One region of the Paenibacillus sp. B-A-8 genome, then DNA from elsewhere that is predicted to be linked to it. Evidence: predicted binding sites of a transcription regulator. Region 1 holds the regulator's gene; each other region holds the start of a gene.

Region 1 (5,697 bases):
AGTATTTCATATCAATTCAGCTTAACTCTTGTGACTAAAATCATATACTAGATAATTTCATCAATTTTAAAAAGCAATATGTAGATATAAAGAAAGACAGTAAGCCTCCTAGTAACCCAGGAACCTACTGCCTTCTTAAGGCTCAATGATTCAAAGCCTCTTACTCTACTTTATAAAGATTGGACTAATGAAAGAAGCTCTCCAAGATGTTTGATTTCATAATCCGGCTGAATTTCCGGATCCGGCTGTTTGCCTTTTCTATTAATCCAAACCGTAGTCAAACCTGTTGCCAACCCACCACGAATATCCGTTGTAAGCTTATCACCGACCATAACCCCTTGCTCAGGTGCAATATCTAGAAGCTCTAGAGCATGCAGAAAAATATCCTTATCCGGCTTTCCTTTGCCGAAGCTTCCGGAAATTACGATATGATCAAAGAAAGGAACGATTTCAGGTACACCATCTAGTTTCTCTTGTTGCAATGCAGGGCATCCGTTAGTCAAAAGCAATAACTTCACTTTTCCCTTCAGTTCTTCGAGCACCTGAATTGTTTCTTCATAGATGTAAGGCCGATTTCTACGCTCTGCTGCAAATTTGGCTGCTAATGTCTCAGCAAGAACTTCGTCCTCTACACCAAGTGCTGCAAGACCACGACGCCACGCCTCTTTACGGTATCCCGGTGCAAGCTGCTCCAATTGACGGAATTCCGGTTGTTCACCTGCAGTAAAGTTCCCCCAAAGTGCTTCAAACGGATTAATCCCAATCATTTTTGTAAATGGGTTCGTTTCGTATGATTCATATAGTGCTATGGCTTCTTTACGCACCGCAAGTTCCAGTTCTTGTGGATCAATCGTATCCCCAGCGGCTTCACATGCAGAACGAAATGCTTCATTGACGCTCCGATCATCCCAGAGCAGTGTATCATCAAGGTCAAATAGTACAGCGGAAATTGGCATTACAGGTCTCCCTCTCCCATGGCTGGTTAATTTCTATTCGTGAACTACTTCAATTTGGTGAGCTTTTGCGAATGCTTCCAGTCGAGTCCCCATCGCAGTTGTATCATAACGATTCATAAGTCTGGTAAAAATCCATTTCGTGCGTTTGCCTTTATGCTTAATAACAACAGCTCCACGCGAAAGGATAATTTTCTCAATATCAGAAGCTGGTAAATAGCGTTCGCGATTGAATTTTATAGTGGATAGTCTAGCATTCTCCACCTTCAAATACGGACGTCGGAAAAACAGAAGTGCTGCTAGTAAGTAGTACAAAACGACTCCTAGCCAATTCATCAGCATACCATTGCCTTTGGCCTGATCTACCGAACCAATCATCCAAAACATAGTACCAAGCACTAATAACACTACTGGAAATGCAATGTTACGGCCTTTAAAGGTTTCACTGTTCTTGCCAGGAGATTTGGATTTTGATGCGTAAATCGTTTCCTTCCCCTGTTTCTTTCTTTGCTTGTTAATTTGCTGTGTGTTACGTTGAACCATTCTTTCCCAAGAACGGGCCATATGCGTTCCCCCTAGTCATCCAGTAGTATCTATGAAAAGGAACAGGGTGTTAATGCTTAAGCCCCTTGTTACCTTGTTCATGCTCATCATTATCGACCAATTCAATCGTATTCAATTGTGCTCGGAAGTTATTGCGAATATTCCCCAAATAGATTTCACGAAGCTTGGCGCGTTCCGCCGTTTCCTCTTGATTAAGGCCTACGCTCTTCTGTTTGCGTGCCAATTCGTTAATACGCGCGACCAACTCATCAATGTTCAAAACTTTCCCTCCCCATATAAATTAATTCTAACTCTGCCATGAGAAAAAGAGCTTGTCAAGGTTTACTCCCTGCAAGCTCTTTATGTCCTTCTATTATGTTCTTAGAATATTAATAAATAGGTAAACTGAGAATATCTCCAGCATTAATCTGACTGCCTTTAATGCCATTAGATTTTTTAATTCCTTCTATATATACAGCCGTCTTCATATCCGATGGTTTATTCTCAAGAGCAATACTCCAAAGTGTATCTCCGCGTTCAACCACTACGCGCTTCTCATCCTTCATTAAAGTAGTAGATCCTGCAAATACATTACCTACTACTGTGAGTCCTGATAGTACGAGCACAATGATCAATGTAAGTTTAATAACAAAATCTCTCCGGAACAAACGCATCAATCCTTCAAGCAAAAGCGCTGTAATCTCTTTAATCTGAGCTGAATAACGGGTAACAGGATTATGTCCTAAAGATTCAACCACGGGGGCTTTATCGTAGATGCTACGGTATGTACTGTATTTTAACATGAATATCATCCTCCAAACACTTGTTCTTACTTTTGAAATTATAATAACACGAACATGTGTTTTGTTCAATACTATTTCAGAACAATTGTTCTCTTTTTTTGAAAAGAGTAAATCACCCTATCATCTATAAAAAGAATCCAGCTGATCATTGTTTTAAAGTTCGCTTTATCAATACGAGACTACCATTTATTAACTCTTTCGAATTAATATTTATAATAGTTAGAACTTATGTTTGTGCGAACGGTAGTTCTATGTTATAATTTTCCCAAACATTACTATATGGGGTTGATTCCAATGTCAAAGATTTCAAGTCGCCAGCTGGCGATCCTGGAATTTATACGTAGCGAAGTCCGCAGCAAGGGTTATCCTCCTTCCGTTCGGGAGATTGGAGAAGCTGTTGGTCTTGCTTCCAGCTCCACAGTTCACGGTCATTTGGATCGGCTAGAGAAGAAGGGACTTATCCGTCGAGATCCAACGAAGCCTCGTGCAATAGAATTGCTTGGCCAAGAGGATTCCGAGAATGTCCATCATTTCGCACAAACCGTCGCACGCATTCCTGTCGTAGGTAAGGTTACCGCCGGGGTTCCTATCACTGCTACTGAGAATATTGAAGACTACTTCCCGCTTCCAACTCACTATGTTGGAGATAACAAAGTATTTATGTTATCGGTTCAAGGTGACAGTATGGTCGAAGCTGGGATAATGAATGGTGACTATGTTATTGTCCGTCAACAACAGACAGCTGATAACGGAGATATCGTTGTAGCTATGACCGAAGAAGATGAAGCTACCGTTAAGACCTTTTATAAAGAACGTGATCATATACGTCTTCAGCCGGAGAATCCGGCGTACGAGCCTCTTCGCCTTAATCGCGTGACCATTCTCGGCAGAGTTATCGGATTATTTCGAGATATCCACTAAGTATGCACTCCTACCAAGCCAAAACGGATACCGTCCATTAAAGGACGGTATCCGTTTCTACGAGAAGCATAATGATACTGTTTTCTGTAATATCAAAGGCTGTTCCACAAATGTGGAACAGCCTTTTTTTGTTTTCTAACTCAAATTATCCATACTAGAACACGCGTTCGCATACGCTAAAATGGCCATTTTCTATTAATAACCGTTTAGGCTTTCTGCTCATATCCTATTAGAAAGGAGTGTTGCGCAATGCCAAATTACCGAATTATTGTAGATCTGACCCAGCGTATGCTGTATCTTCTTGATAACAACATTGTGATCAGAGGTTTCCCCGTCGGAATCGGTAAAATGTTAACCCAATCACCCTTGGGTGACTTCACTATTATTAACAAAGAACCCGATCCAGGTGGTCCATTTGGGGTCTTTTGGATGGGTCTATCTAAGCCTCACTATGGAATACATGGAAATAATGATCCCTCCTCGATAGGTCACGAAGTTTCCCACGGTTGTATTCGGATGTACAATGAGGATGTGCTAGCACTAGCTGCGATTGTTCCGATTGGAACTCAAGTAACGATCAGGAATTAAATCTATCCATAAATAAACACACTTCACTCATGGTTCAATGAATGGGGTGTGTTTGTATTTAAGTATTTTTGATGGCGTAATAGGAATTATGTGGTTATATGTCGAATAATGTTAACAGGTTTTCAAATAGAAAGGAAGTGTCTGGTTTTGAACAACTCCAAAATAAGAACCCTCGTCGATTTTAAAGTCGATGCACTTGTTAAACTCTCAGGATTATTGTTAAATAACGATCAAGCTAGTGGAAAAAAAGTAAATCTACTCACCTCATTCGGCAGTATTCAAGGGACCATCTCCCCTTCCACCTCCAATAAAGAGGATGTTTTTGACTTTAAATCTCTAATGGATGATGTCATTGTAGATGAATACATATCTTATTTAGGTGCGGAACATCCCGATAAAAATTTCAGCTATAACTTTGTAGTCCTCAATGATGTTTCTGTAAGACCCTATGCTAACTATGAATCATCGATCGAATACAAGCAGCTAATTGTGTATACCGATCAAATTACGGCTTTCAATTTCTTATAATTTTGACATATTTACATTAATAACTCTCATCTAAGCACTCAGTAACTGCCCTAGCATGCATTAAAGGCGGATCTCAGGGTGCTTTTTTTTGCTAATGCTGTAATTGTTCCTATATTTCAACGAATTTCACTTTTAGCAGATACTAGTCGAGAAGATTAAGGCATATCTTTCATTAAGTAATAAATCTTGCTCTGCTGAGATAACTAGGAGGTGTGATTCCATGCTGATTTTCTTGATATACATATTTGGTATTATAGGAGTTGTCTTAATTCTTAGTGCCGGTTTTCTAGAATTGAAAAAGCTATCTACTTCTTCAGATCTTTCAAAGCTGTTAAACGCAATCTCATCCTTTAACATCATATTCACCAAAACGTTCATTCCACCCAATCAATCTCACTTGATCGCCCTTAACGAATCCTATAAGAAAATAGCCATAGGCAGTAGCGATCCGAAAACACGTAAAAAAGCTATAGCAAAGCTGTATTCCTTCGATAATGTAATGGGATCAGAGATTGTTGTTAATGCACTAACCCTTTCAAAAGTATCCAAAAGACAACAAAGCAGCAAAGCAACCGCTTCAAGTGCGAATATTAATGTGCTTAATAGCGCTGACGAAGAGGCTAGTGTTATTGAGGAACTTACGCTTAAAATATATATGAACAGCAGTGAAATGCCTGTGTATAGTATCTCCTTCTTGCCAGGCTTATTGCCAATTAAACAATCCGACAATCAGTATAAAGAAGCTTACTCCCAAGTACAGCAGTTGCATGCATTTTTCAGGACGATCGTATCCGAATAATTATCTGATTTTTTCCGCAATAAGATGTGTGAAAATCGCTATGTCTTTATATGGTGATTCACTGCCTAATTTAAGCTCCAGCTCCACCATGTGTTTATTCCAATCTTCATCCATTTTCACTTCATTGTCTGCTATGTATCCATAGATATTATGTATTCCGTAAGTCCATCTAATCTCGTATCCGCAATTCTCAAGCCATTCCGCCAATTGATCATTCGTATAGATCGTAATTTCTGTTTGAATAATGCCACTATATTCTCGCATATTCCCAATGCTATCTAGAGCTCCCTGAGGATCTTTATTCATAATGGCTTTCTTCATCACCTTGGCCACAGGATTATGAGCGATCAGAGAGAGCATTCCTTTTGCAGATTGTTTTTTACTAATGTCCATTAACATTTCTTTGGGATGTTCAAGATATTCAAGCACGTTGTGGCAAAATATCCAGTCATAACGCTCCGCCAACACATCTGAATCCTGTAGCGTAGTTACGCTATAAGAAATACTGAGACCTTCTTTCATCGCAGACTCTTGAGCCTTCGCTATCATCTCCGTCGTCGGA
Region 2 (5,697 bases), 320 kb from region 1:
CGAGAGAAGAAATAATTCCTTCTTTTTACGGACCACGTCTTCCAAAAACGGTATAAAAGATACTCTTTTACGATATAAAAAATATCACACTTTACCCTTACTCAGCGAAATTACCCGGATTAAACGATACTCTGTTCTACGTTTAGCTCATAACCCATTCATCTTCACGCAACCGTATCTTCTCCAGACGAGTTGCCGCACCAGTAGTTTCATCTAATTCTGCAAATAAACCGTGAAGCTGCCACTTACCTTCATCGACAACAAATCGTGCTGGAAGCTGAGTTGTGAACTTGTAAAGTACTGCATCTCTTTCCATACCCAGAATACCTTCGCTTGAACCAACCATACCCGCATCGGTTAAATACGCAGTTCCTCCTGGCAAAATCACATCATCGTTAGTCTGAACATGCGTATGTGTCCCAACAACAATCGATGCGCGGCCATCCATGAAATACCCCATAGCGATTTTCTCAGAGGTTACCTCTGCATGGAAATCAACGAGAATACATTTATGATCTCTACGAAGCTCTTCAACAATTTCTTCCCCAACACGGAAAGGACAATCAATAGCAGGTAAAAACGTCCGGCCTTGTAAATTTACTATAGCCAGTTCTTTACCATTACCTTTAACAACGGTATACCCTCTTCCCGGTGTTCCTGGCGGAAAGTTAGCAGGACGAATAATCCGAGCCTCATCATCGATGAACTCAAAAATATCTTTGTTGTCCCATGTGTGATTCCCCATAGTTATTCCGTGAACGCCCCAGTTAAAAAACTCATTAGCGATCGCCTTAGTGATCCCTCTACCGGCAGCAGAATTTTCACCATTAACAATAATGATATGTGGCTGATATTTACTTTTTAGAGAGGGTAACATCTCACGAAGAGCCTTTCTGCCAACATTTCCAACGATATCTCCAATAAATAGTACTTTAATGATTCTCTCCTCCTAATCTTAAACGCTATATCTAATGGATAAGAGCTCATATTCAAAAGAAAAAAGGCCCCGCTTAGGGGCCAATTCTCAACAAATATAAGAAAGTATAAGTTACATCTTATCCCTTAACCTTATATTCCACCTATTTAGCGTATTCAACAGCCCGTGTCTCACGAATTACGGTAACTTTGATATGTCCTGGATAATCCAGTTCACTTTCAATCATCTTCGTAATATCGCGAGCAAGACGGAATGCCTCTGCATCGTCAATCTTCTCTGGCTGTACCATCACGCGTACCTCACGGCCCGCCTGAATAGCAAATGATTTCTCAACGCCTTCGAACGACTCTGAGATTTCTTCCAGTTTTTCTAGACGTTTAATATACGTTTCCAGTGTTTCACGGCGAGCGCCAGGTCTTGCTGCTGACAATGCATCAGCGGCACCAACCAACATAGCAATAACCGAGGTAGCTTCGCAATCTCCATGATGAGACGCGATACTGTTGATAACAACCGGATGTTCCTTATATTTCTTCGCTAGTTCAACGCCGATCTCAACATGCGATCCTTCTACTTCATGATCCAGCGCTTTGCCGATATCATGAAGCAATCCTGCACGTTTTGCAAGCACGATGTCTTCCCCAAGCTCACCGGCCATCAGTCCAGTCAAATAAGCAACCCCCATAGAGTGCTTCAATACATTTTGACCATAGCTTGTACGGAATTTCAGACGACCCAGAATCTTGATCAAGTCTGGATGCAATCCATGAACACCCACTTCGAAAGTAGCTTGTTCACCATATTCGCGAATTCTTTCGTCCACTTCTTTGCGGGATTTTTCCACCATCTCTTCAATACGAGCGGGGTGGATACGTCCATCTGCCACTAGTTTCTCAAGTGCCGTACGGGCCACTTCGCGACGGATTGGATCAAATCCCGACAAAATAACTGCTTCCGGAGTATCATCAATAATGAGGTCGATACCTGTAAGAGTTTCGAGTGCACGAATGTTACGGCCTTCACGACCGATAATCCGACCTTTCATCTCTTCGTTCGGCAGGGTAACAACTGAAACTGTTGTCTCGGCTACGTGATCAGCTGCACAGCGTTGGATAGCGAGTGTGATGATTTCGCGGGATTTCTTATCCGCTTCCTCTTTCGCCTGCTGTTCAATTTCTTTGATCATTTGAGCCGTTTCATGGCGAACTTCTTGCTCAACATTGCTAAGAATAATACTTCTTGCATCTTCGATGCTTAAATTGGAAATGCGCTCCAATTCAGTGACTTGGTTTTTGTAAATAACATCAATTTGCTGTTGGGTTTCATCAATTCGTTTCTCTTTGTTAGCTACTTGTTCTTCTTTTCTTTCAAGCGATTCCATTTTTTTATCCAGAGATTCTTCCTTTTGCAGCAAACGTCTCTCTTGCCGTTGGATTTCATTCCGACGTTCACGAGTTTCTTTCTCAGCTTCAGTACGGATTCTATGGACTTCGTCCTTAGCTTCCAATACCGTTTCTTTCTTCAGCGCCTCTGCGTCCTTCTTCGCGTTCTCCACGATGACTACGGCTTCTCTTTCTGCGCTTTGAATTTTAGCTTCTGCAAGGGATTTACGAATAAAATAACCGAATCCAAAGAATAATGCAGCTACAACGAGAACGATAATGACCCAGATCCATGCTTGCATCTGTTCACCTCCTCGTTGGTTCCTCTCCAAGGTATCCCCCTGGGAATTGTGCAGTTGTTAAACTATCCGTTCATCACCATACAAAAAACCGGTAAACAACCGATTGCCATACTGCACATGCTGCACATGCACACTGCCCGCCTTATCCGGCGATTACATTTCATATGAGTTGTACGCGAACCGTTTTAAAAAGTCCCCTTTTTGGGAAGGAAAAAGGATTCTTACTTTATGCCGATTCATGTTATATTTTATTATTTATAAAAAGACATTGTCAAGAGAGTCGATATACGCATTAATGTCAAGAGAATCAGTGAGTCTAGTAAAATTCCTCATCTTCACCCTCATAATTGTCTTCTTCAAGTAAAGTATTGATCACTTGACGCACCATATCGCCTGAGAATCCACGCCGCATTAAGAAGGCGCCAGTCTTTCTTCTCTTATCTGCAGCTTCACCTCGGATGAGATTCCATTTCTTACGTCCGGTCTGAAGTGCACTCTCAAGTTCTTGTTCAGGGCTGATATTCTCCAAGGCTTCCGAGATTAAAGATTTGTCGATTCCTTTCTCACGTAGCTCTTGGCGAATCCACATCTTTCCTTTGCGTTGGTTCGTAATGCGTTGCTCTGCCCATTGCTTTGCATACAAAGGGTCATCAAGAAGTCTTTCCTGCTGTAGCCGTTGCACCACTTCCGCAATAATAGTCTCCCCTATTTCCTTCTGCCGTAAACGGCGAGTCATTTCCATAGCGGTTCGTGGCTTTCGTTCTAGATAACGAAGTCCTTCTACATAAGCTCGTTGTCGCTCATCAGCAACAACAATTTCCTCCAAATCGGCTTTCATAAAAGAATTCCCAGTAATCATCCGATATTTAATCATGACGTCTTCGTGTACAGTCATGTTATAAGCTCCGAAATGTATGATATAGCGGTGATCCGATTTCTTCTGACGTTCTACCTTAGTGATTTCTAAAAGTTCTCCATCAGGAAAATCTGCAAGAACTTGTAAGTCCTGCTCATCCGATTCAAAATCCATATCCAGCTGTATTACCATAGTTGCTTGTCACCTCATAGCAATAAAATATCCCCCACAAAGTGTAGCTTAAATTCGATGCGTACTCAGGTACTTTGCGAGGACCCCAAATAAATATTTCTGATGCGTTAAGAAAAGACACCCTGCAACAATGAATCACAGGGCGTCCTATTCCTTAATAAATTCTATTGTTCGATTTCGAGAAGTAGCTTTTCTTCTTCCTCTTGCTCTGCAATGATTTCCGCTTCATTTGGTGCAGCAACAATAGTGGAGAGATTACTTGCTTCACGAATCTTGTTCTCAATGATGAGCGAAATATCTTGATGTTCCTTCAAGAACTGTTTGGCATTCTCACGTCCTTGGCCGAGACGCTCGCCTTCATAGGAATACCATGCACCACTCTTATTCACGATGTCCATTTCAGTACCGATGTCTACAAGACTTCCTTCTCTGGAAATCCCTTCACCATACATGATATCAACATCAGCTTGTTTAAATGGAGGTGCTACCTTATTCTTCACAATCTTGATCTTGGTGCGGTTACCTACAACGTCGTTACCCATTTTGATACTTTCCACACGACGAACATCCAACCGTACGGAAGAGTAGAATTTCAGTGCTCGTCCACCCGGAGTTGTCTCAGGGTTACCGAACATAACACCAATTTTCTCACGAAGCTGGTTAATAAAGATAGCAATTGTATTTGATTTACTAATGGCACCAGAAAGCTTCCGAAGCGCTTGAGACATCAAACGAGCCTGTAGGCCGACGTGTGAATCACCCATATCGCCTTCAATTTCCGCTTTAGGAACCAAAGCAGCTACGGAGTCAACGACAATAATGTCTACTGCGCCACTTCGTACAAGTGCTTCAGCAATCTCAAGTGCCTGTTCACCCGTATCTGGCTGAGATAGTAACAATTCATCAATGTTTACGCCCAAGTTACGTGCATACTTCGGATCGAGCGCATGCTCAGCATCGATAAATGCAGCTTGTCCTCCTTGTTTTTGCACTTCTGCAATAGCATGAAGAGCAACAGTTGTTTTACCGGAGGATTCAGGTCCGTATACTTCAATAATACGTCCCTTTGGAAGTCCGCCTATACCTAACGCAATATCAAGTGCCAAAGATCCGCTAGGTACAACTTCCACTTGCATATGAGTGGATTCTCCCAGTTTCATGATCGAACCTTTACCAAATTGTTTTTCTATTTGACGAAGCGCCATATCAAGCGCTGCACGACGATCTGACAATCAGACCACTTCCTTCACTGTTTATAATAATATAATAACGTGTTTTTGAGGTCTTGCCAAGCTTTTTTTCGAACATACATTCGTTTTTTTTGTCTCAAGCGTTAATTATCCCTTTTATTGTAAGCCTCCTTCCGGATATAGAAGTTAACTGATTTCTCTACTTCACCGGACATCAACGACTTATGATCATAACCAAAAACATTGATCAAAATCTCTGCAAATATACAAAAAACCGCAGCAAAGAAATCTCAGTGCCACGGTTCTTCCGTATGTTCCAATTATAACTGGGCTAATCTCCCATTACAAGTCTGAACCCTCAAGTGGTGTCTCCACCTTGCGTTCCTCAAGTCTACGCCATAGTCGATACAGTAGAGCTTTAACAGTACGCAGTCGTATATTCTCACGTGTCCCTTTAAGATTAAGCTCATATACCTCTGTCTTACGCCCGCGTTCAGCTAAACCAATAAATACAAGTCCGACTGGTTTACGTTCAGAATAGCCTGGTCCTGCTACGCCTGTTACAGATAAACCGAAATCACTGTCCGCAATCATTCTCACCTGATCGGCCAACACCTCGGCAACTTCACGACTTACCGCCCCTGGAGCATCAGGCCCCTCCAAATAAGCACTTGGCACATTCAGAAGTTTTTTCTTTAGATCGTTCGAGTAACAGACGATTCCTCCCGCAAACATCGAAGCGCTACCTGGTATGTTGGTTATACTCTCCATCAGCAAGCCTCCGGTACAGCTCTCCGCCGCACTTAAAGTCAGACCTGCATCCGCCATCCAATCTACA
Region 3 (5,697 bases), 1.3 Mb from region 1:
TGATTAACCCTCCATCAATCCACACCCGTACCCCGTCATCAGAGGAGGAGTAAATGGTATAAGTCTCACTATAAGCTGCCGTCAGCTTACCGCTCCAACGTATAGAGAAAGCATCGACACGAATGGCTGGATCGGGTGAACCCTGTTTCCATGAAAATTGGATGTTCGCATCAGTTCGCGTCAACGCAGGAGTCCCGCTAAGGGTCATATTATTGAAATATTGCCCCCATAGCCCGCTTTGCAGCACACTATCTCCTTTAGCAGCCACAATCGCTGCCTCAGCAGCATATTCATCTCGTGTGAATACAAAGCTGTCGTTCATAAAGGCTCTAATCACCGCATCGGTGTTTTTCTCATAAAGAAGCTTGCCCCAGGTCATTTGATAAGACCATTTCGGCTGCGATTTAGCCAGTAGTGTAGGAGAAGGAAGCTCTCCGTTCTCTCCAATCGCGATCAGCTTTCCTCGGCCAAGATCCCATAGACTATCATAGTGACTTCCCTTGAAATCGCCGTCATAGATGTCTAGCGCCAGCACATCTACTTTGTCACCGCTCGGATAGTATTCCGCAGGCTCATCACACCATTGATTTTTGGCGTTTGGGCTCCATACCCACAATAAATTATGCAGCTTATGATAGCTGGTAAAACGGTCAAACATAAGGTTCCAGAGTTCTACGTAATTGCTCTTCTGCCCCCACCAGAACCATCCACCATTCATTTCATGATACGGCCGCCAGAGCACGGGAACGCCTGCATCATTAAGTTTTTTTAAAGACAGGGCTATCTTATCCAGATCAGCGATCAGTGCGTTATACTGAGTCGTACCCGGAGTTATATATGTGTCAAAATCAGCATTGCTTATGCTCGTAGATACATTAGCCCAAGCCGGCGCTGTCCCTGGCAACTGGGCGTGATAACTAATCGTTACGATTCCACCGGCTTTATACCAACGAATAGCACTGCTAACAACCCAATCCCGCTGATTGTCTATTAGCGCCGCCGTTTGATTATTGATTGCTCCCAGCTCATAACCGTGAAGGGCGGCGTATTGCCCGCTAGTATTTTTCAGCTTCCCATTGAACTCATCCGCGCTCTCCAAATAATCATGTTGTCCACTAATCAATCCTTTTCCTTGCAAAAAATAAAGGGTATTCAACAATTTCTGAGCAGAGGTTACCGTTTCCGAATCTGCCGGAGTCATTTGCAATTTACGATATGCTATTTGCCACTGAACATCGTTCACAAACCTCGATGCCGAATCAACCATATTTCGAAGGTTTCGCTGTTCCATCTACTCTCACATCCTTTTAACTTTTTTAAGTTATAGTATGGGGACAATAGTGACATGAACTCAGCGAATGGACATGAAGCTGTAAATTAATTTAGGACAGTGTAAGGAACTGCTGAATAAATTCACGGCTCAATAAAAAAAGGAGCCTAGCGGCTCCTTTTTTCCAAACTACCTCGTATATCTCAGCGGTAGTAATTCGGTAATATCATATTTGGCTAACCGGCCTTCCTCGGATACAATAACTTTGCAATCCTTCCCGTAATCAGCAATTAACTCACGGCACATCCCGCAGGGAGAAACTACTTTAATCTCTCTTTCCCCGCTATCCGGATCAGAATGCCTTACGGCAACAATCGTATCAAATTCCTTGTAGCCTTCGGATATCGCTTTTCCAATCACCATCGCCTCCGCACAAACTGTAATCCGCCCCATGCTAGCTTCTACATGTACCGCTGTAAAGATCTCCCCCGTCTTCGTACGGAGCGCCGCTCCAACATGGTGTCTTTCCCATTCATAACGTCTAGTAATAATATCTTCAGCAGAGGCTATAAGCGTCTGATCCTCAATAGTAATTAAATACTCCATATCCAATTCCGCCCTCCTCTTATTTTTCCTAAGTATATTAAATCGCACTGCATTATGATATAAGATATACTATTTTAAGTTCCAAAAAAGGAGGAGCAGATTTGAAAATACAGAAATTACTCACCAGTCTCATCATTGTTGTGTTACTCGCTTTCGGCGGTTACTGGTATGAACAGAACGGAGACCCGGCAGCCCCCTCGTCCACATCCGATTCAGAAGTTGTTCAGCTCATCTTCCCATCAGATCGTTATCCTGAGACCGCCAAGCATATTCAGGATGCGATTGCCAAAGGGGAGTCTGCCACATGTACCATTAACCGTGAGCAGGCTGAAGAGAACCGCAAAGAATCCTTAAGAGGGATCCCTACAAAAAAAGGCTACGACCGCGACGAATGGCCCATGGCCATGTGTGATGAAGGCGGCGAAGGGGCCGACATTGAATACATAACGCCAAAAGATAATCGCGGTGCAGGAAGCTGGGTTGGTAATCAGCTAGAAGATTATGCGGATGGAACCCGCGTAGAATTTATGTTCAAATAACGAGCTTCGGAAACAATGCTCCAAAAGAATAGCCCCATCCGGTATATACCGGATGGGGCTACAATGTGCATCAGCTAGCTTAGAATAAGCAAGCTTTAGTGATGATAACCAGCAAGATGAAGAGTACCAGAATAGCTCCCGTTGAAGTAAAAGGACTACACACCGGACCTACGTTTGCTGGGCTTACTACAGGACCTACGTTACAACCACAATGTTCCATTCCCATTTTTAATTCCTCCTAATGATTAATGACTACAGCACAAGATATGTAAAAAGGAGATAAGCCGTTTGGGCGAATTGGCAAACAAAATGCCGAACACCTAATGAATTAAATGGACAGAGTCGATATACAGGATATACACGAAGGAGGTGCAATATGGATATAGCTGCATTATCAATGGCAATGAGTCAAGCATCCTTAGCTCAGAATGTGGGGATACAGGTCATGAATATAGCCAAAAATCAGGCTGAAACCCAGAGTCAAACGATGGTGGAAATGCTGGGGAAAAGCGTTGCTCCGAATTTAGGAAAAACACTTGATATTAGTGTTTAATTGCATTATGCTAAGGACACACAAGAACACTCGTTCTTATGTGTCCTTATATTTTTTTACTTTACATAGCCTTCGGGCTTTTCTTTTGTTCATTTATGCGAACATACGATCCTATAATTGATTCTGAATGAGGTGAATGATGTGGATAACATGAAATCCTATTATCAAATGACTGCACTGGAGAAGTGGACGGAAGATTTATACAAACGTCTAAACCTTACTCAGCCTTCGCAAATTTCGATTGCCTATATTGCAGAACGGCTTAATATTTGGGTTCATTATTTGGATGTAAGAAGTAAGAGTATCGAAGCATCAGCGGGGATGTACACCATGTTTATCGATAACCGGCTTCCAGCTAGCCTGCAGCGGCTAGAGTTTCTCCACGAGCTCTGTCACCTGCTCCGCCATGGTACCAATCATATATTGATGCCAGAACATTTTACGCGAGCACAGGAGGATGAATCCGAGCGTTTTATTCTTTATGCAGCTATGCCCTACTCCATGATCTCCCGTTTGAATTTGCCAGAACAACGAGAGGAAGCCATTAGCTATCTTGCAGCAGAATTTCAAGTGCCAAGCGAGCTGGCTTTACAGCGGATTGATCAGATCCAAAGACGTGTTTTTCAGGGGCAATTATTGGCCGTGATGGGAAGAAACGAAGAACGATTAACACATATTCAATAATGATTGCGGAGATAATAAGGGTAGTCGCAATGAAGGACCATTAATGATTATGGTGGAATTTCTCGCAAGGGGGAACGATATGGAAGCCATTAAAGTAATTGAATTATTGATGACTCATCCAGATTATAACGTAGATGCAGTACACCCCGAAATTCCGGATTTTGTTGGGATCGAGTCGATTGAAGTGGATCATGAAACAGGGACCTTCTCCATTTTATTGCAAGAACCCAAAGACGACTGAAGATGATTTGTGTAAGCTCATAATAAAAAGGCAGCAAGTATAGTATACCCAGGCAATTATTTACCTACACGGGTTTAACTATCGGCGGGAAATTTGCTGCCTTATTTGTAATTATAAGCTCTGTTATGCGACAAATTGAATCAAACCAATAAGAGTTAGAATGAGGAATATACCCACAACACCCCAAATAATAAACCATAAGATTCTTAGCCCTGGCAGTTTTGGACTTGAATAATTCTCTAGTACCTTAATACGTCGCTCCAACTCCTGTATTTTTCCTCTTGCTGCGTCATCTTCTTTCCTCCCTTCTAATGTGTAAACTTATATATTATCTTATAATATATACATTTTATCTAAATGGAGGAAATAAATGAAGAAAAGAACAAAAATAATTCTTGTTACTCTCATTATTCTATATGGAGTTGCTTCCTTAGCGCTTCACTCCTTCCGAAATCAGATGAACAATGAGATCATTCATTATCTGGTAGATGCTAGAGATTATAAGAATGAAGATCTTTATAAAGTCTATACCCAGATTGGTAAGGCTCCCGTAGTAAGCACAACGGTTATCTTTGCAGATGAACCTAACGCAAGATACTTTTATAGAAAAGAGAAGGATCTGATTCATCAATACAGCATGGCTCCTGTAAAAGGTTCTGATCCAAAATATACATATAAACATATTGAGGATCGTCTCCCGTAAAGGGGGAACTTCTATTATAAAAACGCGATTGTCTCAGCAGTCAGGATTATGGCTACTAAGACAACCGCGTTTTTTTAGATCCTAACCCTTGATCTATATGGCTAACAAAATTTTCTCAGGAACATAATGTGACCAAATGCCGTCCTAAATGGTGTTATAGGTAAAGGGGGCATAGAATCATGCAGCGATCCATGACCCGGCCGGGAAATCATGTGATAAAGAGTTACGAAATCTACGCAGATATGCTGTTCCGAATCGCCTTGGTCCATCTAGGCAGCCGCCAAGATGCCGAAGAAGCTACTCAGGAGACCTTCATCAAACTGATAGAAAAGGCGCCAAAGTTCAAAGATGCTGAACATCAGAAAGCATGGCTGATCCGCGTAATCACCAATCATTGCAAAACATTACTGGGTAGAGGCTGGCGAAAGCGTGAGGTTAAGCTGGAAAGCGCTGAGCCGATTGCGGTAGACAACCCCGAAGAATTGGCTCTATTGCAATTAGTTATGGCGATGCCCATGAAGTATAAAACTGTAATCCATCTTTACTATTACGAGGATTATCCCATCCAGGAAATCAGCAAGATTCTGCAGATTAGTCAGTCTGCCGTGAAGATGAGACTTCAGCGGGGACGGCAACTGCTAAAACTAGAGCTGGAAGGAGCGGAATCACAATGAAGGAAGATCAGTTTCGAACATTATATACGAAAGCGGTGGATTCTATGAAACCAGGTGAAGAGATGAAAAAAGAATTGATCGACAAACTGGTGCACCAGCAGGAGCGGAAACGTCCACGCAAAACGGTTTATATCGCGGCAAGTATCGTGCTTGCTGCCGGAATCGGCTTGGCTGCACCGAATATATGGCAGCAGTTGAACGGTCAGAGCACCCAAGGACAGATCGCTCAGGTAACTCCGGGCCCAAGTGATGCAGGCAATCCTAGCACAGATACGTCCAGAAGCATTATCATCCCCAAGCTGGAACTGCCGGATACCAAGTCTGGCGTTAAGGCAGATATGATCGCTCTAGTCGTGTATAAAGATAATATTTATACACAGTCTGCAACTCGCATCGACGCCGCCGACGCTCCCGCTCTGCGCGGTGA

What was found. The regulator LexA, encoded in region 1, represses DNA repair genes until DNA is damaged. The targets are predictions, from matches to a motif close to CGAACATATGTTCG.
Region 2: a site for LexA is predicted at 4,971-4,984, ahead of recA (recombinase RecA). Genes of this name have one in related genera too.
Region 3: a site for LexA is predicted at 3,067-3,080, ahead of ACN6MV_RS23375 (ImmA/IrrE family metallo-endopeptidase). Genes of this name have one in related genera too.

The regions. Positions count from the first base shown of each region.
Region 1 is NZ_CP183882.1:3,878,101-3,883,797, forward strand. Features, by position in the region: gene ACN6MV_RS17345 (HAD family hydrolase) at 171-956, opposite strand; gene ACN6MV_RS17350 (hypothetical protein) at 990-1,517, opposite strand; gene ACN6MV_RS17355 (DUF896 domain-containing protein) at 1,567-1,776, opposite strand; gene ACN6MV_RS17360 (LysM peptidoglycan-binding domain-containing protein) at 1,886-2,299, opposite strand; gene lexA (transcriptional repressor LexA) at 2,594-3,220, shown strand; gene ACN6MV_RS17370 (L,D-transpeptidase) at 3,470-3,808, shown strand; gene ACN6MV_RS17375 (hypothetical protein) at 3,956-4,336, shown strand; gene ACN6MV_RS17380 (hypothetical protein) at 4,557-5,135, shown strand; gene ACN6MV_RS17385 (class I SAM-dependent methyltransferase) at 5,136-5,697, opposite strand, start outside.
Region 2 is NZ_CP183882.1:4,199,289-4,204,985, forward strand. Features, by position in the region: gene ACN6MV_RS18755 (TIGR00282 family metallophosphoesterase) at 143-937, opposite strand; gene rny (ribonuclease Y) at 1,080-2,621, opposite strand; gene ACN6MV_RS18765 (regulatory protein RecX) at 2,938-3,669, opposite strand; gene recA (recombinase RecA) at 3,834-4,901, opposite strand; gene ACN6MV_RS18775 (competence/damage-inducible protein A) at 5,202-5,697, opposite strand, start outside.
Region 3 is NZ_CP183882.1:5,167,212-5,172,908, forward strand. Features, by position in the region: gene ACN6MV_RS23350 (glycosyl hydrolase) at 1-1,291, opposite strand, end outside; gene ACN6MV_RS23355 (cytidine deaminase) at 1,460-1,876, opposite strand; gene ACN6MV_RS23360 (NucA/NucB deoxyribonuclease domain-containing protein) at 1,984-2,415, shown strand; gene ACN6MV_RS23365 (hypothetical protein) at 2,495-2,641, opposite strand; gene ACN6MV_RS23370 (YjfB family protein) at 2,792-2,968, shown strand; gene ACN6MV_RS23375 (ImmA/IrrE family metallo-endopeptidase) at 3,119-3,652, shown strand; gene ACN6MV_RS23380 (hypothetical protein) at 3,732-3,893, shown strand; gene ACN6MV_RS23385 (DUF3139 domain-containing protein) at 4,264-4,596, shown strand; gene ACN6MV_RS23390 (RNA polymerase sigma factor) at 4,776-5,270, shown strand; gene ACN6MV_RS23395 (hypothetical protein) at 5,267-5,697, shown strand, end outside.